2 regions of the Paenibacillus cineris genome follow, and region 2 is predicted to be linked to the other one. Evidence: riboswitches for the same ligand, from Rfam matches in the RefSeq annotation. Region 2 holds a riboswitch; the other holds the start of a gene.
What was found. A riboswitch is a leader RNA that binds a small molecule or an ion and turns the genes downstream of it on or off. The one in region 2 is predicted to bind thiamine pyrophosphate.
Positions count from the first base shown of each region.

Region 1: linked by a shared signal. The riboswitch ahead of KI379_RS30735 (ECF transporter S component) and the one ahead of KI379_RS22420 (ABC transporter substrate-binding protein) in region 2 are both predicted to bind thiamine pyrophosphate.

Region 1 covers NZ_BORU01000005.1:317,433-322,307, forward strand. The annotation lists gene KI379_RS30720 (phosphotransferase enzyme family protein) at 1-967, shown strand, start outside; gene KI379_RS30725 (SDR family oxidoreductase) at 993-1,850, shown strand; gene asd (archaetidylserine decarboxylase) at 1,869-2,663, opposite strand; TPP riboswitch at 2,945-3,058, shown strand; gene KI379_RS30735 (ECF transporter S component) at 3,138-3,749, shown strand; gene KI379_RS30740 (ABC transporter ATP-binding protein) at 3,742-4,875, shown strand, end outside.
Region 2 covers NZ_BORU01000002.1:352,765-367,787, forward strand. The annotation lists gene KI379_RS22380 (hypothetical protein) at 47-862, shown strand; gene KI379_RS22385 (nuclear transport factor 2 family protein) at 996-1,445, opposite strand; gene KI379_RS22390 (VOC family protein) at 1,501-2,127, opposite strand; gene KI379_RS22395 (SRPBCC domain-containing protein) at 2,300-2,755, shown strand; gene KI379_RS22400 (TatD family hydrolase) at 2,834-3,733, opposite strand; gene KI379_RS22405 (ABC transporter ATP-binding protein) at 3,730-4,542, opposite strand; gene KI379_RS22410 (ABC transporter permease) at 4,573-5,331, opposite strand; gene KI379_RS22415 (thiamine-binding protein) at 5,328-5,621, opposite strand; gene KI379_RS22420 (ABC transporter substrate-binding protein) at 5,676-6,725, opposite strand; TPP riboswitch at 6,943-7,055, opposite strand; gene KI379_RS22425 (VOC family protein) at 7,130-7,516, opposite strand; gene KI379_RS22430 (CGNR zinc finger domain-containing protein) at 8,043-8,642, opposite strand; gene KI379_RS22435 (MBL fold metallo-hydrolase) at 8,656-9,396, opposite strand; gene KI379_RS22440 (MFS transporter) at 9,547-10,776, opposite strand; gene KI379_RS22445 (pyridoxamine 5'-phosphate oxidase family protein) at 10,950-11,408, shown strand; gene KI379_RS22450 (bifunctional 2',3'-cyclic-nucleotide 2'-phosphodiesterase/3'-nucleotidase) at 11,650-13,914, shown strand; gene KI379_RS22455 (MFS transporter) at 14,092-15,023, opposite strand, start outside.

The sequences.
Region 1 (4,875 bases), on a different contig from region 2:
GGACAGCCTGCGCCTCCTGCTGGTTCAGGCGGAGCAGGTGCTGATGTCCGCACTGGAGAAGTTTGGCATTAAGGAGGAACATGCGGAATTTATCCAAATTTCAGACCATATTACCTACCGGGTGAGCGCGCGGTCCGGCGGCAAATTTTTGCTGCGGATCCATCCGGTGTCGGCTGACGTACCGGCCATCCGTTCGGAAATGATGTGGCTGAATTGGCTTTCTTCCCAAGGCCTGCCGGTTCCGGAAGGCGTAGCGGACCAGGAAGGGAATACCGTGGCGATCTGCGAGGCGGACCGGAGCCAGGGCTGGCCGGTGACGCTGCTGCGCTGGATCGAAGGGGAGCAGGCGGAGGGCGGCCTCGATGACAGGCAGGTGTACCGGATGGGCGTGCTTATGGCCAGGCTCCATCAGGCTGCGCAGAGCTTTGTTCCGCCGGAAGGGTTCGTCAGACCCGAATGGGGGGCTGCGAGCCTGACAGAAGATATGCAGCGGCTGGAACGGCGGCACCGCGCCTTTCTGAGTTCCGATGAATGGGCGCTTTATGTACAGGCGGCGGACCTAATCAGAGGGCGGATCGCCGCATGGCCTCCGGGCCCTTCCCGGTACGGTATGATCCATGCGGATCTCCACGAAGGGAACGTTGTATTCACGGACGGGGAACCTTGCCCGATCGATTTTGGCCGCTGCGGGTTCGGTTATTATGCATACGACTTGGCGCAGGCGCTCATCGGTCTGTACCCGGCACAGCGGAGCATGCTGCTGGACGGGTACGAAAGCATGCGACTTCTTCCGAGGGAGAGCGTGTCCATGCTGGAAACCTTTTTCCTGCAGGCGGTCCTGGAGAATCAGGCGTTTCACGCCGGCAATCCGCAGGAAATTCCGTCGCTGAAGGAACAGAAGGGGTATATTCTGTCCGCGATCCGCAGCTACTTGGCGGATGAGCCGTTTTTGTTTCCGGCGAAATAACATCTGAACGGGGAGTGGAGCGCAATTGGGAGGACATGATGAGCGGCCGGTCGCGCTGGTCACGGGTGGTTCCAGCGGCTTCGGGCTGCTGACCAGCGTGGAGCTGGCCGCCTCCGGATACACGGTTTTTGCCGGCATGCGAAGGCCGGAAGCGAGCGGGGAGCTGATGGACGCTGCGCAGACGGCGGGGGTAATACAGCATATTCACGTGGTTAGGCTGGATGTGACGGACGGGGGACAGGTGCTTGAGGCGGTATCGGGCATCCTGAAATCCCACGGAAGAATTGACGTGCTTGTGAACAATGCAGGCACCGCATACGGAGGAATGATCGAGGAGATTCCGATGGACGAGTGGAAGGCGCAGCTGGAAACGAATTTCTTCGGGATGGTTGCGGTCACCCAGGCCGTTCTTCCCGCGATGAGGGAGGCCCATCAGGGAACAATCATTCAGATCAGCAGCGTCAGCGGGGCTGTCGGATTTCCCGGTTTTGGCCCCTATGTCTCGTCGAAGTTTGCTGTGGAGGGATTTAGCGAATGCCTTGCCCTAGAAATGCGGCCATTCGGCGTCGATGTCGTTGTGGTGGAGCCGGGTTCGTACGGAACGGCCATTTGGGACAAAGGATTTGCGCAGATGAGCGCCGCCGAGCGGTCACCCTACGAGCGGATGCTGAGCCAGGTGATGGCCTTTTCCCGTGACAACGACGACCAGCGCGGCGATCCGGCCGATGTGGCCCGGCTGATCGCGAGAATCGCACGTATGAACAAGCCGGCATTCCGCTATGCGCTGCCTGCCGGCACACGCTGGACGATGAAGGCCAAGCAGCTGCTTCCGGGCCGGTGGTTTCAGCGGATTATGCTCGCGCTCCTAAGCAAAAAAGGCTGAGCCGGATTCGCTTCCGGTTCAGCCTTTATGCGGGTGCAGCTGACCGAGCAGCTGGCCCATGCGGACATGATCTCCGGTCCGGAGGTCTGTCCGCGGGGTGAATGCGCCGTCCTGGATCAGCAGCACGACGGTCGAACCGAACTCAAAATAGGCGAGCGGATCGCCGTTACGCCAGGAATTGGCGGTTTCGTCGTCGTAGCGGATGCTGCTGACATTCATGGCGCCGACTTTGACGACCGCGACTTCTCCCAGGGCTCCCTTGATATACGTTATCAGCCTCTCATTGCGGCACAGCACGGATTTCATCTGGGTCATGCCAAAATCATTGACCGGGTAGCACCGGCCCTTGATATGCTCGCTCTCCACTTTCACGCCTGTGATTGGAGAGTGGATCCGGTGATAGTCGGTAGGGCTGAGGTACAGCACAAAGACATAGCCATGTTTATATAACTCCAGGTGGGGAGAGAAATTAAGCAGCTCCGCCACCGAATAATCCTGCCCTTTCACGTTCAGAATCGTGCCTGAGGTGATTTCACCCATTGCGGTGATCTTGGCGTCGACGGGGCTCGTGAGTACGTGCTCGCCTTCGTGAATTGGACGCATGCCAGGCTTCAGCCGCCGCGAAAAAAATTCGTTGAGCGTGCGGTATTCATAGATTTCTTTCTCCGCTTCATGCGCCGGGATCTGATAGCTTTTGATAAACGTAGGGATGATCCCTCTGCTGAGTCGGCTGTGCGAGAAGCGTCCCATCATGGAAGAGAGCCACTTTCGCGAGGAGAGCTCTGTCATGAGCCGCAGTAATTTCTTTGTCATGCCTAATCTCCCTTCCATACGTGCCTGTAGCACTCTGAATATATTGACATAGAACGGCTACCAAATCAATATGCAACACATGCTGGAAACCGACCCGGAGAAAAATGGTATTGCCAATCCTTCGAGGATCATGTATTTTGGAATCAATACGGGCCCGACGTCGACTCATCGCGGCGAGGTGCCTGTTACACGGAATCGAACCCAAGCATCTCATCGCTTTGGACGGCGATGGCTCCGGGACCAGGAGGCGGCGATGCCGCGCCTTGCGTTCATCTGTGTACATATGGGAATACGGGAGCTCGAGCGAATCGGGCTGAGAGTGCAGCTAATGAACCGCTGCTGACCGGGAATCTGATCTGGATAATGCCAGCGTAGAGAATTCAAGTCCTTTTATGGGCTTATTTGACGATCTCCCTCGCTTATCCAGGGGGTTTTTTTATTGCCCAATTTTGGAAAAAGAAAGGATGTTGTCAAATGAACAGCAGTACGATGCAGATGGATCGGCCGAAGGGGCTCAAGCTCAGCGACCTGCTCGTGACGATTCTGCTCTCCCTCGTGATCGGGGTGGTGTACCATTTTTGGGGTTCGGTGAACGACTTGTTCAAGCCGCTGTTTTTCCAAGCGGATGAGCTGATGTACGGCATGTGGTTCCTCGCTTCGACGCTTGCCGCGCTGCTGATCCGCAAGCCCGGCGTAGCCCTCCTGGCCGAGGTTGCCGCGGCTCACGTAGAAATTCTGTTCGGCAGTGAATGGGGCCTTCAGCTGGCGATTTACGGCGTGGCGCAAGGTCTAGCCGCGGAGCTGATCTTCGCCCTGTTCCGTTACCGCAAATTCTCCATGGGGGTAGCGGCGCTGGCCGGCATGGCTTCGGGATTGGGATCATTCCTGGTAGATGTGTACTACGGCTACGTCACGGACTATACGACATGGATGATCGTGTTGAAGTATGTGATGCGGTTAATCAGCTCGGCGGTACTCGCAGGGTACCTGGCGTATGCCCTGACCAAAGCTTTGGAAGCAACCGGAGTAACCCAGCTGCTCCGGCCGGTGACAGCCAAGGATTATGAAGCGCTCGATCATGACTGAGACTAACCGGGGTATCGCGACGATGCAGCATTCGGCGGTGCATGAGACGGGTCAAGGAGCGGATCAAAGGACGGATCAAGGGAGCAGGCAAATTGCCGTTTCGGTAACGGACCTGCGCCTGAAGTTTCCGGGTGAGAAGGCGTTCGTGTTCAAGGATGTTTCCCTGTCCGTGCCGGCCGGGGAAAAGGTGCTTCTGCTCGGCCCAAGCGGATGCGGGAAATCGACGCTGCTGCAGGTGCTCGGCGGGTTGATTCCGGCAGTCATTGACGTTCCGCTCAAATATGCGGACATTCGGAAGCCCCGCTCGTGCGGGTATGTATTTCAGGACCCGGATACCCAGTTCTGCATGCCGTATGTCGATGAGGAGCTGGCGTTTGTGCTGGAGAACCGCCAAGTAGCCAGGGAGGATATGGTGCCACGGATGCGGGAGGCGCTCGGACGGGTCGGCCTGGACCTCGAAGAGCTGCACACTCCGATTGAACGGCTGTCCCTGGGGATGAAGCAGCGGCTCGCGCTCGCCTCGGTCCTCCTGCTGGAACCGGAAGTGCTCCTGCTGGATGAGCCCTCGGCGCTGCTGGACCCCGAGGGGAGACAGCAAATTTGGGAGGCGGTTCGCGGTGTATCGGCCGGACGGACCGTGCTGATCGTCGAGCACCGAATCGAAGAAATCGTGAACTGGGTCGACCGGATCGTTCTGTTCGCGCGGGACGGAAGCATTCTGGCCGACGGCAAGCCGGCCGAAATCTTCACGGCGTACCGCCGGACCCTTCAGGAAAATGGCATTTGGTATCCCGGCGTTTGGGAGGATTATATCCGTCACCGGGATACATGGAACAGCGGCCTGGTGCAATCCCCGCAGCAAGGTGCGGACTTGGCGGCGCCGGTCTTCTCCTTGCGGGGGTTTGTCGGTCTCCGCGGAGATGAGCCGGCGATTATGGTGGAAGAGGCGGAGGTATATGCCGGCGATTTTGTCGCTGTTGTCGGTCCTAACGGGGCGGGGAAAAGCTCCTTGCTGCTGAGCCTGATGCAGCTTCTTCCGACAGCCGGCAGCTACGTGCTGGAAGGCAGGCTGCTGCAGGGAAGGGGCAGGAAGCGGACCTGCCCTTCGGACCGGATCGGGTTCGTG
Region 2 (15,023 bases):
TGAAAGATATAGAAATGATTATTTTATGGAAAAGGAGCAGCCATACATGCGGACAAGATTCAAAATGGTACTGCCGGGATGCTGTATGCTTCTGGCTTTGGCGGGTTGCACGGAACCGGGCGGCTTGAATGACGGCCTTGGAAGGACTCCTGCTCCCATCAGCGCCGGCGAGGAGGCAGGAAAGCCTGGCAATGCGGAGAACGGGCATTCATCAGGTGGGGCAGCTGGAACAGCGGAGCAGGGGGTTCAGGGGAGTAACGCCTCTTTTGCCGATCAGATGAAGGCCCTGACGAACGCAGGGACCGTGAAAAGCTTGAGCTACTCCCGGCTCACCCAAAAATACGTATACATCAAATCGACGGCCAGCAGCAGCTTTGAGGTCTATTTCGGGGACTTTCAGGCGAAAACGGAAAAGCTCGTCATCAAGCATACATACAGCGCCAAGGAGTCAAGCGTATCCCTAAGCCCTACCGGGCCATACTTTATCGTCACCCGGGTAACGAGCCGCAATCCCGACCGCTATAAATCGGAGCTTTACTATACCGGAGATTTGAAGCCCTACGCGGTGCTGAACACCTTCGGCGAGCCCAGATGGGATGAGGATGGCAGGCTGATCCGGTCTACGGAGTATTTCGATAAGCATCCGAATACGTACCGAAGCCAGATCAGTGTAGATTCCTTGAAAGCCGTGCCGGATCCGGACGAGGTGTTCGCTGAGACCGTCACCGTGGTGAAGGGTCCCGAAACGTCCCGGAAGACCGGCGTTATCTTCAACGTGACCAAGGTGGACAAGAACATGATCTACTATCAGGAACTGAATCTGGATACCAAGCGGATTGAAAACAAGCAGAAGCTGTATTAAGACGAGGCATCGTCTATATGTAAACAATCATTCTTAAAAAAGGGAGCTTCAACCCCTGATGGCCAATCCGCCCCGAGTGGATACTTGCACTTAAAAGCCGGCGCCCCTCAGCGGGGCGCGGGAACTTCGATTTCTACTCATGTGATTCGATTTGCGCCGATCCCGAAAGCGGTGTGGTGTCGAGGTATCTGACCTCGTAGACGCGCTCGGCGAACTTCCAGCCGTCCTTCGTGCGCTGGTAGCGGTCATGGTACACGGCGTAGTTCAGTCCGCTCCTGCCGTCTTGCAGGCGGGCGAGCTCAGAGATGTAGGCACGGCCGGCCGCGGCATCGCCATCGATCTGGATCGTGCCCGGGTGTGTGGTCTGCACGAAAAAGTCCCACTGGCTTTGCAGCCGCTTGCTTCCGTCTCGAATCTGCTCCCGGCCGGTGAGTTCAACGCCCGCACCCGGAATCCGCCACACGCCATCATCTGTGAACAAGGACGCTAGACGGTCGGGGTCGCGCATCATCACCGAGTCGGTGAACTCGCCGCGCAGCGCTTCGATCTCGAAGCGATCAACAATACTCTGAATGCTGCTCATTGCTTTTATCCTCCTCTGTGTTTACAGTGCGCTTTTTTCTCCGACAACTCTGCCTTTATATTGGGATCGAAGGTGTACCTTCGGCAAATTCTCCCGCGTAGGAACGTTCGTGTAACTCCGTGAGTGTTGCTCCCTCCTGCCAGGCTTTCAAAAAGGTTTCCGGATTCACCATGACTCCGAGTGCTTCGACGGGATTGGAACATTGCTGAAGCGCGCGCATGGCTTCCAGACCCTTGAGCAAGTCAGGTCCGTAATTGTCGACTTGGAGTTCCAGGGCATTGTTGTCAGGATCGCGGTAATAGAATGACGTATTTGGACCATGGTTCATCGCCATATACGGCAGCAGCCCCTTGTGTTTCAGACGTTGGTACGTCCGCATGAGATCGTCAATGCTGTAGATGAATGCTACATGATGCATGCCCGCGCTTGCGGGTACCTGTTCGATACATGCGGGATCATGAAAGAGAACCAGGCGATGGTGAGCCAGATCGAAGGTGTAAAAACCACCGATACCTTCCACTTCCAGGGACGGTGTGACCCCGAGGAAGGTGCGATAGAACGCCCGCATCTCCAGAAACCTTGCCGTTTTAAACCCAATGTGGTGCAGCTGCATAGGCGGAATCCCTGCCTCATCAAGGCGGTCTGCCTCATGTTGTGGAGTGTTCATCATCTGTTCAGTCATATAGAAGATCAGCTCCCATTCATTTTTTATGCGATTTGCATGCCGCCGGCTGACAAACAAATCCATTTGCGCTATCATGTGACTATAAAGTCACTTATGATACCCTCATCATATGTTACCAAAAAGTAACGTGTCAAGCGAAACAAAACATTTTTTTGAACTGGAGCGTGAAATGAAAATGGAAAGCAACCCCCGTCATGTAAGTCGGATCGCGATTAAGGCAACCCCTGAGCAGGTTTGGCAAGCGATTACGGATCCGGCCAAGACGTCAACATTTTGGCACCATTGCGCCTTCCGTTCCGATTGGCAAATCGAGTCCCCATTCGAACTATGGAACGGGGAAGAGAAGAGGGCGGAAGGAATCATTCTCGACATCGATCCTCCGAGTAAACTCGTGATGAGTTGGCGGTATGTTGCGTTTCCGGGGGTGAAAAACGAGCCCCCGATACGCATTACGTGGGAGATCGGTTCACATGAAAACCTTAAGGGCGTAACCCTCGTCACCGTTGTGCATGATGAAATGGAACAAGCCGCTGAAACCGCAAAAATTGTTGAAAGGGGATTTCCGATCGTGCTCTCAGGCTTAAAGACGCTGCTTGAAACCGGAGAGGCACTCGTTGGCGGATAACACCCGAAGATAGGTGAAATTGAATTTGGAGAGGGAAAAGAAAAAGGCCTGTCCGTAGCGGGCAGACCCTTTTTTCATTTAGCGCAGAAGGCCGTAAAAACGGCAGGCATTGGCATGCAGCAGCGCCCTGGCTTCCGGCAGGGGGACGTCACGAAGACTGCTCCATACCGAGGCCACCTCTGCGGTCATGCGGGGATGGGTCATCTGACCGGCAAACGGCCCTTCGAACGGCCAAGGCCCGTCGGTCTCGGTCATCACCTGGGAGGCGGGATACCGGCGCGCGAGCTCCTGGATTTCCGCCTCATAGGCGATATCCGGCGTAAACGAAACGTAATATCCGCGATCCGCCATGCGCCGCACGGTGTCCGCCGATCCTTTGAACCAGTGGAAATGGGCGCGGGAGACGCCGTGCTTCTCCAGCAGATCGCAGGCGGTATCCGCATCCTCATAAACGGCGTGCAGCACGATCGGCTTGTCATGGTCCCGGGCAAAACGTACGAAGCGCTCAAGCAGCGCCTCGTACGGTCCGTTATCCCAAGGAAGCCCGGCTTCGGCAGCCTCCAGACGCGAGTAGTACGGCAGGCCGACTTCGCCGACGGCGACCATGTCGTCCGCATGCTCCGCCATCCAGCCGAAGAGTGCGTCGATCTCCCGGTCGGCAGGGAGCGGCTGCTCGGGATGGAAGCCGAAGGCGGGATAGACCTGCCCGGGCCAAGCCTGGGCAAGCCTCAGATTGGCTTGGCTCGATACCAAATCCATGGACACGCCGATGACGGCTGCGACGCCTGCATCTTTCAGGCTCCCGAGCAGCGCCTGCGTCTCGTGCTCCTTATAAGTATCGAGATGAACATGGGCATCGATCAAGGGCGCGAGCGGCGGCAGGTTCGCCTCCGCCGGCGATGCGGATGCCGCTGCTGCCCGGTCGAGGACCAACTCATGGCCGTTTGAAGGGTTTACTTCGCTGTGGTTGCCGCTCATTGGCGTGAACCTCCTTGCTGTGCAGCCTGCATTTTTCGCTGCTCCTCGCGCATCCATTCGCTCAGCTGACGCTTCAGCTGGAGAAACTCGGGAGCCTCCGTCACTTCCTCGCGCCGCGGGCGCGGAAACGGCACGTCGATGGCGTGCAGCACCGCGGCCGGCCGGCTCGAGAAGACGTAAATGCGGCTCGAGAGCAGCAGCGCCTCCTCGATGTTGTGCGTAATGAAGAGAACCGAGCGGCGGTTCTCTTCCCAAATGTCGAGCAGCCAGCGCTGCATGTCGCTGCGGGTCAGCGCATCGAGCGCGCTGAACGGCTCGTCCAGGCACATCAGCTCCTGCGGGCTGAGCAGCGCGCGGAGAAAGGCCGCCCGCTGCTGCATGCCGCCCGACAGCGTATGCGGATGCGCCTTCTCAAAGCCGGCCAGGCCGACTTTGGCGAGCCAGCGCCGCGCGTCCTCACGGGCCTCCCGGCTGACAGGGCCGTGCACCTCCTGGGCCAGCAGCACATTGTCCTCGATCGTCCGCCAAGGGAACAGGGCGGGCTGCTGCGGCATGTAGCTGATATGCCCCTGCTGCCCGGTTACCTCGGCGCCGTTCATCCGGACGGTGCCGGCATCCGGGCGGGTCAGCCCGCCGATCACGTGCAGCAGCGTGCTCTTGCCGCTTCCCGACGGCCCGATGATGGACACGAATTCGCCTTGGCCCACGGTCAGCGAGATGTCGCTGAGTACCGGCAGTGTTCGGCGCTTCTCTTTGAAGCTTTTGCTGACGGAGACGATCTCCAGCGCGGGCGCGGTTTTTTTATTCATCACGGTATTTCTCCTTTCCGGCCTGGCCCGCTAGCCCTGCTTCGGCTTCCAGCGGACGAACCATTTTTCGAGCAGCGCAATCAGCCCGAACATCAGCAGGCTCAGCACGACGATGATCATGATCGCCACGAACATGCGGTCGGTGCGGTAGCCCGATTTTTGCAGCATCATATAATAGCCGATGCCCTTGTCGGCCCCCAGCCACTCGGCGATAATCGCACCCATGACACTGTAGGTGGCGGCAATTTTAATGCCGGAGAAGATGGAAGGGAGCGCGTGGGGCAGCTCCAGCTTGGCGAAAATTTGGCCCTTGCCCGCCCCGATCATGCGCATGTAGTTCATCATGACGGGATCGGTCTGCTTCAAGCCGCCCAGGGCGGCGACCGCCACCGGGAAAAAGCAGACGAGCGTGATGACGATCAGCTTGGGCAGGAGGCCGAAGCCGAACCAGATCATCAGCAGGGGGGCGAGGGCGATGGTCGGGATATTTTGGCTTAGAATGAGCAGCGGATACAGCGCCTGTTTTAAAAACGGAATCAAATGCAGAATCAGTGCGATGACCAGCCCGATGGCGGTTCCGATGGCGAAGCCGAATACGGTCAGCTTCAGCGTGGCCCACACATGCTCCCACAAGCCGCCGGAAGCGGCCGCGGCTTCCCGGGCGATGTCGCTCGGCGCAGGCAAAATCCATTGTTCAATATGGAACAGGGAGGTCAGCAGCTGCCATACGAGCAAAAAGAAGATGACCGCCACGAGGGGCGGCCATACGTTTTTCCACCAGCTTCTCATGGACGGTACTTCTCCGTCAGCTTGTCCATGCTGATTCCGCCGGGATTATGGGCGATTTTGACCTGGGAGATGATACTCGGGCTGCCTGCAGCCACCAGAGCTTCGTGCATTTTGCGCACGACGTCCAGCAGCTCCTCCAGCTCGCCCTCCATCGTCGTTTCCAGCGGGTGCACCTCATGCTTCACGCCGGACTGCTGAATGACCTCAATGGCACGATCGACGTAGGCGTATGAGTCTTCGTTGCCCGGCGTCTTCGGGATCACCTGAATGCTTAACAGCGTATTGGCCATGCGAATCTACTTCCTCTCTTCATAGGTTACGGTAACTCTTAGGTTATGTGCGGCTTATTGTTCCGGCAAAAAGTCGTTCGTGTACGCACTCTTCACGTCCAGCGGCTTGTCCAGCAGCTTGTGATCGTACATCCAGTCGGAATAGCCCTTCCAGATCTGTTCCTTCTGCTCGCCCCAGCGGGCTGCGTCGTCTTGATATTTAGGACTTAACCATTTCTGGCTTTCGATCACCAGCTGCTTATCGAGGTCCGGCACGTCCTTCAGCAGCAGGTTGGCAGCTTCTTCCGGCTTGTCGATCGCGTACTGATAACCTTTGGCGGTCGCGCGCATAAACGCTTTAACCAGCTCGGGGTCATCCTTGATCTGCTTCTCGTTTGTTACGAGAACCGGTGTGTAGTAGTCCAGCTTCTCGGAATAATCTTTGACATACAGCATGTCCAGCGGCTCGCCGCGCAGCTTCGCCTCGATACCGGTCCAGCCGTAGAAGATCCAGGCGAAGTCGATGTCCCGCTTCACGGCGGTAAAATAATCGGCGTCGCCCATGTTGACGATTTTTACCTTCTTCACGTCCGCCTTGTCGATCTCCATGATGGAGCCCATGACAGCTTCTTCGACAGGGGAACCCCAGCCGCCGTAGGTTTTGCCTTCAAAATCCTTCGGCGTCTTGATCCCCCGGTCCACCGGTGCGGCAAAGCCCGACGTATTGTGCTGGATGACCGCGGCGATCGAGACGAGCGGCACGCCCTGCGTGCGGGCCTGGGTCACGCTCTCCTGATAGCTTACGCCGAAGGGCGCCTTGCCGGAAGCGACCATGGCGTCGGCGCCGGTGGAGCCCGGCTGCACGATCTCGACGTTCAAGCCTTCTTCTTTATAATAGCCCAAGTCTTTGGCAGCATAGAGCCCAGTATGGTTCGTGTTGGGCGTCCAGTCGAGGACGACTTTGACGTCCTTCAGCGGCTTCGCTGCGGTGTTGTCCTGGCCTGCCGTGGTGTCGGAAGCGGATGTTCCTTCTCCGCCGCCCGTGTTGTTCTGGCTGCCGCCGCATCCGGCAAGCGCCAGTACGAGCATGCAGACCAGCAGCAGGCCGATGGATTTGTTCTTCATGGCTTTCTCTCTCCTTTGATGTCCGGCCGTTCTTATTCTCTCTGTGGAAGCATCGACCGGTGATCCCCTCTCCCCGTTATATTTAGAATCGTAAGCCGATCTGAGTGACTGAATCATAGAAGCATTCGCAAGGCGTAATCCCGTTTTTCACTAGTATGAATGAAAAAAGCGCCCCGTAAACGGGACGCTTCATATGCGCAAGATCAGCACGGCTTGTAAGCCGTGACAAACGGTTTCCTACGCTGGCATTACCCAGATCAGGTTAAAAGGGTCAGTATCTTGAAGGGATACAATCTCAGCCGGCCAATTCCAGCACCCCGGATTCTATAAGGTTTTCGGGTTGTTTTCCTCCCATATTATAGTCCATCCCCATGGGGGTGTCCAGACATCCGCCCGATTCCAGATTATCTCTGGAAAAATTCGATCCATTCTTTTTCCGGACCATAGATAAAGAAATATTGGTATCCGTTCGGCAGGGTCACGATTTCCTGATCGATCAGCTCCACGCCGTCGAGCGCCTGGATCCGCTCAAATTCCTTCTGAATATCGTCGACATGGATCGCAAAATGGTGCACCGTGCCCTCAGCTGGCAGGTCGTAGCTGTAGCCTTGAATGAGCTCGATTTCCGTCTCGTTACTGCCCCCGAAGCCGAGAAACGCCAGCTGGAACACGCCGTTGGTGTGTGTCAGCCTGCCTTTCAGCTCCAGGCCCACGATCTCGGTATAAAATCGGATAGTTGACTCTAAATCCCGTACGACGATGCCGACATGATCCAAACGTTTATTAGCCATATGTATAAGCTCCTTTTCATAGTACTTATAAGTAATGGGTTTGCCCTAAATTAAGGCCATTATAGCATTTAAATCCGAGGTGTAAGGCAACTTTATGTAAACATCATTGTTTATAAATTATAGGCTGCTTGGTGGTATTGAACTAGTCAGGAACGGGGGAGAGGGTCCTGAAAAAAATAATTGCAGCATGGCTTTTCATGTGTATGTTGACAGCATGTACCGGGCCAACGTATGGCGGAGGGGACATAACGATACTCGATAAGCAGCTCATTGGCTCGACATATTGGATTGTCGTCGAGAACACCCATAGTAAAGAAGAAGGGCCAGTTAAAATTAAAGTCGATAATGAAAACACTTGGAACTTGTTAGAGGTCGGAAGAACGTACCTATCGACATACTCCTACAAGTCGTTGGACAAAGGAGCTAAGCTGGAGAGTGTCCGCCATATAAATCAAGGGCAGTGAACAAGGCAACAGGCTTATTTGACTAAAGCCCGGGATGTCCATCAGACGATCCCAGGCTTATTTTAGTGCCCGCGCTGCTTCTTCTTCGCATAAAATTCGGCCGCCTTATGGCGGTTGCCGCAAGTTTCCATGCTGCACCAGCGCCGCTTGCCGCTCTTAGAGGTGTCCACAAAGTGCAGGATGCAGTCGTCATGCTCGCAAATCCGGATGCGGTCCGAAGATACGTTTGCCAGCGTCTCGAACAGGGAGCGGACGATGGGGTACAGCACGCCTTGGACGGCGGTTTGTCCGTAGGTGATGAGAAGGGGGGTGCCCTGCGCATCCCGCTCAGCCCGGAGCGCCACGTCTAACCGCGAAGCTTCGGCCTCCATGGCGGCGAATGCGTCATCCGACAAGGTGCCGCCATGGTCCAGGTCTTCTAGAACGAGCCGGCACACGCCGCGCAGACGGAGCAGTTCGGGCAGCAGGTCTTCCCGCGTCACAGCTGAAGCTGCCCCTGCGGTATTGTTCAAGCCGTGCAATTCATTATCGTGGAGCCATTCGTCTAAATAACCTGGCTCCTCCAGCATATCCGTGACCCGGTGCTCCCGCATGCGCACCGTATTGGCGAGATTGATCCACAGGGCGCCCCCCAGCACGTTGCGGGAAGGGGATTTATCCATGATGCGTCATCCTTTATAGAGTAATCGTTTCCTTTGTGTTCAGGAATGCTATGTCCATTGTATCACCAACTGCAGCCCGCAGGCGATTTTGCCAATCGGGAGTCTGCAGGTATACAGGCGGATGGTGGATGGCGGTATGGTGGATCGGCACCAGCCGTTTGGCCCCGAGAACGCGTGCGGCCGCGGCCGCTTGTTCTGGAAGCAGCGTAATCGGCATGCCGCTGGGCGGCTGACGATCAGGACGTTCCAGAACGGCACCGTTCACCGGCAGGCATACCGCATCGAATGGGCCGTGAGCCGCGGCAATCTTCCACCAGTAACCGTGCCACAGCGTATCTCCGCAGTGGAGCAGGCGGTGCTCGCCGTCGCTCAGCGCCCAGGCGATCTGCACGTCTCCGACCCCGTCGACGGAGTACGTGGCGGCTGCGCTCAGCGCACCGATTTGGAAGGCATCGCCGACGGAAGCACCGATTACGCGGTTGAGGCCGCTATTTTCAGCAAGGAGGACGCTCTCCTGCGGGAGGTACACGGGAATGTCAGCCCCGTAGGCATCGATGATGGCCTGGGGATCAAAGTGATCCGCATGCTCATGGGTAATCAGCACCGCATCTGCCGGGCCGTATTCGTTAAGCGGGAAGAGCGGTTCGTGAGACTTGGCGTATCTTTCCGGAAAATGATAAAGCGGGTCAATGACCACCGATGTGGCTCCTGCCGTCACTCGAATGCCTGCCCAGGGAAGCTTTTGAAGTTCCATGTCATCCATCTCCTTTGTATAACCTCTAAAATTTGTATTACAAGTTATAATTGGAGTATAGCTGTATTTTTATAACCTGTAAATATAATTTTAGAGGTTATACGAAAATAAAAAAAACGGACCTGCTGGCCCGCCTTTAATTTGAATAGCTTATTTTCCTGCACCTGATGGCCCCTGCAGTCCGCTCTGGTGAACCAGCTTCCGCCGCTGCAGCTGGAAAGCCGCAAAGCTGAGCACGACCATGCCGGCAGTGAACACCGCGAGCATCCATGCCGACTGGTTCACTTCCAGATGGTCCAGGCTCCAGCCCATGATAAGCGGCAGGATGGCTCCGCCGACGCCGCCGGAGGCGATCAAAATGCTGGGTGTCGATTCTTCGCTGCCCTGCAGCAGCTTGCTCGCAAATACGAGCGCAATCGAAAAGATCCCCGACATGAACAGCCCGAGCAGCAGGATGATCGCGAAAGCCGACCATACCTGGCCCATCAGCGGGAACACGATCAGCAGCACCAGGGTGATGAGGCAGCTGAACAGCACGTAGACCCGGTAATGAATCTTTTCGGCGACGACGCCGGCAAAGATCCGGCCGACGGACATCGCGATCCAGAAGCAGGTGACGCTGAGCGCCGCGGCGGCTTCCTTCATGCCCATTTTCTCAATCAGGATGGCGGGCATAAAGTTGGCCAGGCTCATCTCGGTGCCGACGTACAGAAAGAAGAATACGATAAAGAGGACGAGAATGCCGAAAGCTCCGCCTTGATAAGGGAAGCGTTTGGGCGAGGCATGCTCTTGACCGGATACGGAAGCGGCAGGCCCTTTGGCGCTCAGCACGGCATCGATTTCACCGAAGGAGGCCTTCGACCAGAACAGCAGCGTGACGAGGGCGATCAGCGAAATGACGAGGAACGAAAACCTCCACCATCCTTCCGTAATGAATCCGCTTGCGATTAGCGGCATGACCATGGCCCCGACCCCGAAAAAGACCTCCAGGCGGCTCATCGCCACAGCGGTTTTATCGGTAATTGCTGCAATAATAATGGTGCCGATCACCGCTTCAATCATGCCGAAACCAAAGCCTGCGCACACGGCAATGGCGTACAGCCATTCCCAAGGCGGCAGCAGGGTATAGACCAGCTCGGCGGCCGTAAGCAGGCCGATGGCGATCAGCAGCCCGCCCCTTTTACCAAAACGGCGGTTCAGCCACGGGGATACGAGCACACCGGCCAGAAAACCGGCGAACTGGGTAAAGATCAGCGTCCCGCCTTCGCTGTATTCGCGGTGATAATGCTCCAGCAGCACGGGAAGGACCGATCCCAGCACGACATGCGCCAGGCCGATCAGAAAATAGGATAGACATCCTATCCAAATGAGTCGTTTCATGAGGAACTCCTTTACAGTATTAAATTCTTGGTGCGGACAAGCCGGATGACGGCCGGTATCTCCATCATAACAAGGTATTCAGGGCACGTCATGCCTATTCTCGGATAAAAGCTGACGTGTTCCAAGGTTCATCCTATACCGGACAGGGTACACTATGGGTACGGGCTGCGCCCATGGACAACACGAAGCAGAAAGGAGCGGATCATCTAGAGATGGAAGCGAAAATCATCCTGGAACAAAATCTTGCCAAAATACTGGATCACAACCAGTTTTGCTCATTTGCCACAGTGGAAGGCAACCGGCCGAAGCAGCGGTATATGGCTTTATATAATCAGGGCCTCAGCATCCATCTGGTCACCGACCGCAAGACGCATAAAGTTGAGGAACTGGAGGAAAACCCTCACGTTTCCCTGCTGCTGGGCTATGAAATCGGGGGATCGCGGGAGGTTGTAGAGATTGAAGGAACCTGCAAAGTAACGGCTGAGGACTCCCTGCGTAAGCAGATCTGGAAGGAAGAATTCAAGAAGCGGTTTACCGGTCCCGATGATCCGGATTACGTCTTGCTTGAAATTACGCCCGTCCGTGTAGAATATACGGGGAAAGATGGGGAAAAGCACGAATGGATCGAGTAGATTTACTGTGTCCATAAGCAATTGGAACCATTTTCATAGATCCGTGATACGCCCTGATGCTCGAGACCTTGTTCTCGGGCATTATTTTTTGGGAATTGGATGTATTTGTCTTTATTTCATAGGTTACATCGATATAAACTACTCTTGTAGACAGAACTTAATTTAACAATGGTTAGTTAAATAAAGGGGTTAAATTTGTTCTGCCCACCGTACTCGATGTACATCTATTAGGAGGGGTAACATGTCGAAGTCCCGTAAAAAAGTCCTCAAAGGCATCACCGCCGCAGCCGTTGCGATCAACGTGCTCGCCGTTCCAATGGTGCCGGTATTTGCGGACAGCAGCAGCAACGGATCCAAGGTGAAGCTGCGGATCATGGAAACATCCGATTTGCACGTGAACATGGTCAACTATGACTACTATGCGGACAAGCCCACTGACGAATACGGGTTTGCCAAGACGGCCAGCCTGATCAAGGCAGCCAGAAACGAAGCGAAGAACAGCCTGCTGTTCGATAACGGGGACTTGATCCAAGGGAATCCGCTTGGCGACTACGTGGCCAAAGTGAAACCGCTTAAAAAGGGCGAAGTGCACCCGGTTTACAAAGCGATGGACCTGATGGATTACGATGCCGGCGGTGTCGGCAACCATGAATTCAACTATGGCCTGGACTTCCTGAAACTGTCGGAAGAAGGCGCCAACTTCCCGATTGTCAACGCCAACGTCTACAAGGACGACGGGGACAAGGATGACAGCAACGACGTGAACTATTTTACCCCTTATACGATTTTGGACAAAAAGGTTACGGACGAGAACGGTAAGGAGCAGACGATCAAGGTCGGTGTGATCGCATTCGTTCCTCCGCAAATTTCCCAATGGGATAAAGCCAACCTGGAAGGCAAAGTCATCGTGAAGGACATGGTGGAGACCGCCAAAAGGTTCATTCCGCAGATGAAGAAGGAAGGAGCCGACGTCATCGTCGCCATTCCTCATTCCGGCTTTGAGGATATTCCGGAGACGCCTCTGATGGAGAATACCGTTCTGTATCTGAGCAAGGTGGAAGGTATTGATGCCATCCTGTTCGGACATGCCCATAAAACGTTCCCGAGCGCCGAATTTAAGGGGAAAACCGGAGTCGACCTGGAGAAAGGCACGATTAACGGCGTTCCTGCGGTTGAACCTGGATTCTGGGGCGATCACCTCGGCATCATCGACCTGAACCTGGAGAACGTAGACGGCAAGTGGAAAGTCGTTGACTCGAAAACCGAAGCGCGCCCGATCTACGATACGGCAAACAAAAAGGCGCTCGTTGACGCCGATCAAGAAATCGTGAACGCAGTTAAAACGGAGCATGATGCAACAATCGATTATGTACGCGGACCGGTAGGCAAAACCAGTGCGCCGATCAACAGCTATTTTGCACTCGTACAGGACGATCCGTCCATTCAAATCGTCACCAACGCCCAGAAGTGGTACGTTGAGAAAAACCTGAAGGGGACCGAATACGAAAACCTTCCGGTGCTGTCAGCAGGGGCTCCTTTCAAGGCGGGCGGACGTAACGGCGCTTCGTATTATACGAACATTCCGGCCGGAACGATCGCGATCAAGAACGTCTCCGACCTCTATGTGTACCCGAACACCGTGCATGCCGTTGTCGTTACAGGAGCCGAGGTGAAGGAATGGCTGGAGTGGTCCGGAGGCCAGTTCAACCAGATCGATCCTTCCAAGACGACCGAGCAGCCGCTCGTGAACATGGACTTCCCGACATACAATTACGATGTCATCGACGGCGTAACGTATCAAATCGATGTGACCCAGCCAAACAAATACGATGCAAAGGGCACGGTAGTGAATCCTTCAGCAAACCGTATCAAGAATTTGCAGTTCGACGGCAAGCCGATCGATCTGAAGCAGAAGTTTGTCGTAGCGACCAACAACTACCGCGCTTCGTCCTCGAAGCTCGCCAACCCGGACGGCAAGCGGATCATCATGGCCGCTCCGGACGAAAACCGCCAGGTCATCATCGACTACATCCGCGACAACGGAACCATCAACCCGTCCGCTGACGGCAACTGGACCTTTGCGCCGGTGGATGCCAAGCTGAACGTGACCTTTACCTCTTCTCCCGATGCGAAGGACCTTGCGGCCAGCAGCAAAAACATGAAATACATCGGCGCGGCCGAGGACGGATTCGCCAAATACGGACTCGATTTGTCGGTCAGCACGGCTGGTACGGCCCCAGTGACGCCTCCGGCTACCACACCGGAGACGCCTTCGAAGCCGTCTGAGCCATCGACGCCGGCGCAGCCTTCGAAACCGTCCACGCCGTCCAAACCGGCTCCGGCACCGGAAACGAAGCCTTCCGGCAAAGTATATGTCATCAAGAAGGGTGACAACCTGTACCGCATCGGCATCAAGTTCGGTGTGGACTGGAAGACCATCGCCCATGTCAACGGCATTACGAACGTGCATGGATTGAAGGTCGGACAGCAAATTATGATTCCGTAAGCTTTCAATTTATAGGCACGATTCGGGATTTACCGCGAAAGGACGAAAGAGCAGAGAAAGTTCTGCTTTCGTCCTTTTTTTGTTCAATAGAAAATTTATGAATGTCCAGGGAATCCCGCAAGGTTCCGGAATCGGCAAGGTGGTTTGCGGCGGAGCCAAGTGCATGAGCGGGACGAATTATGAGCCGACACCGGCGCGTGTGTTCTGCTGCGGTGCGGCGCTGCGTCCAAAGCGGAGCAGGTAGACGACGGCGACGATGACCATCATGACGGCCAGCACCAGGAAAATGCTGCTGTACAAATAGCTGCCCGGATACGTGTTCAGCGGGTTCCAATGGGCAGAGGAGCCGGTGTCGAGAATGCTGCTGTACACGGACGTGGCAACCGCTGCGCCGATGAAGTTCAGCATGCTGAGCAGTCCCATCCCGACGCCGGTCTCTTCTTTGGCCAGCGTGCGGGAGACGGTGTTCGAGAGCGCGACCTGCATGAAGGTCTGGCCGACATTGCTGAAAATCAGCACGATGGCGATGATCCAAGCATTGATGCCGGCAAAGGCGGAGAGGAGAAAGAAGCCGATCATTTGAAGAAGGGCTGCGATGCAGACGACGAAGAGGTTGCCCCTCAGGTCGGCGAACTTTCCTCCCGCGAAGCCGAGCAGCGCGGAAGCTGCGGCACCCGGAATCATGATCAAGCCGATGACACTGGCGTCCAGATGATTGGACCCTGCCAGCAGCTGCGGGATCAGGAACGGGATCGAGAACGCGATACAGGAAATGACGAAGGCAATGCCGATGCCAAAAGTATAGTTTAGATTCCGGAACAGCCGGGGCTGCACGAACGGATCGGCTGCTTTGCGGATGCGGATGACGAACAGGATAAGCAGCAGCACTCCGGCGGCTGCCGGAATCCAGCCTCCACCGGTCAAGGCGAACAGGATCAGGCCGGTTGCGGCGGCGAGCAGTCCGCCGCCCAGAACGTCCATACGCCCACTGCTTTCCTTGGCATCGTCAAGGTATTTCCGGTAAAAGGGCAGGGTGAGCAGGACGAGGACCGAGAAGCAGAAGAGCCAGCGCCACCCGGCGTAGCCCATAATAAGCCCGGAGACCACGG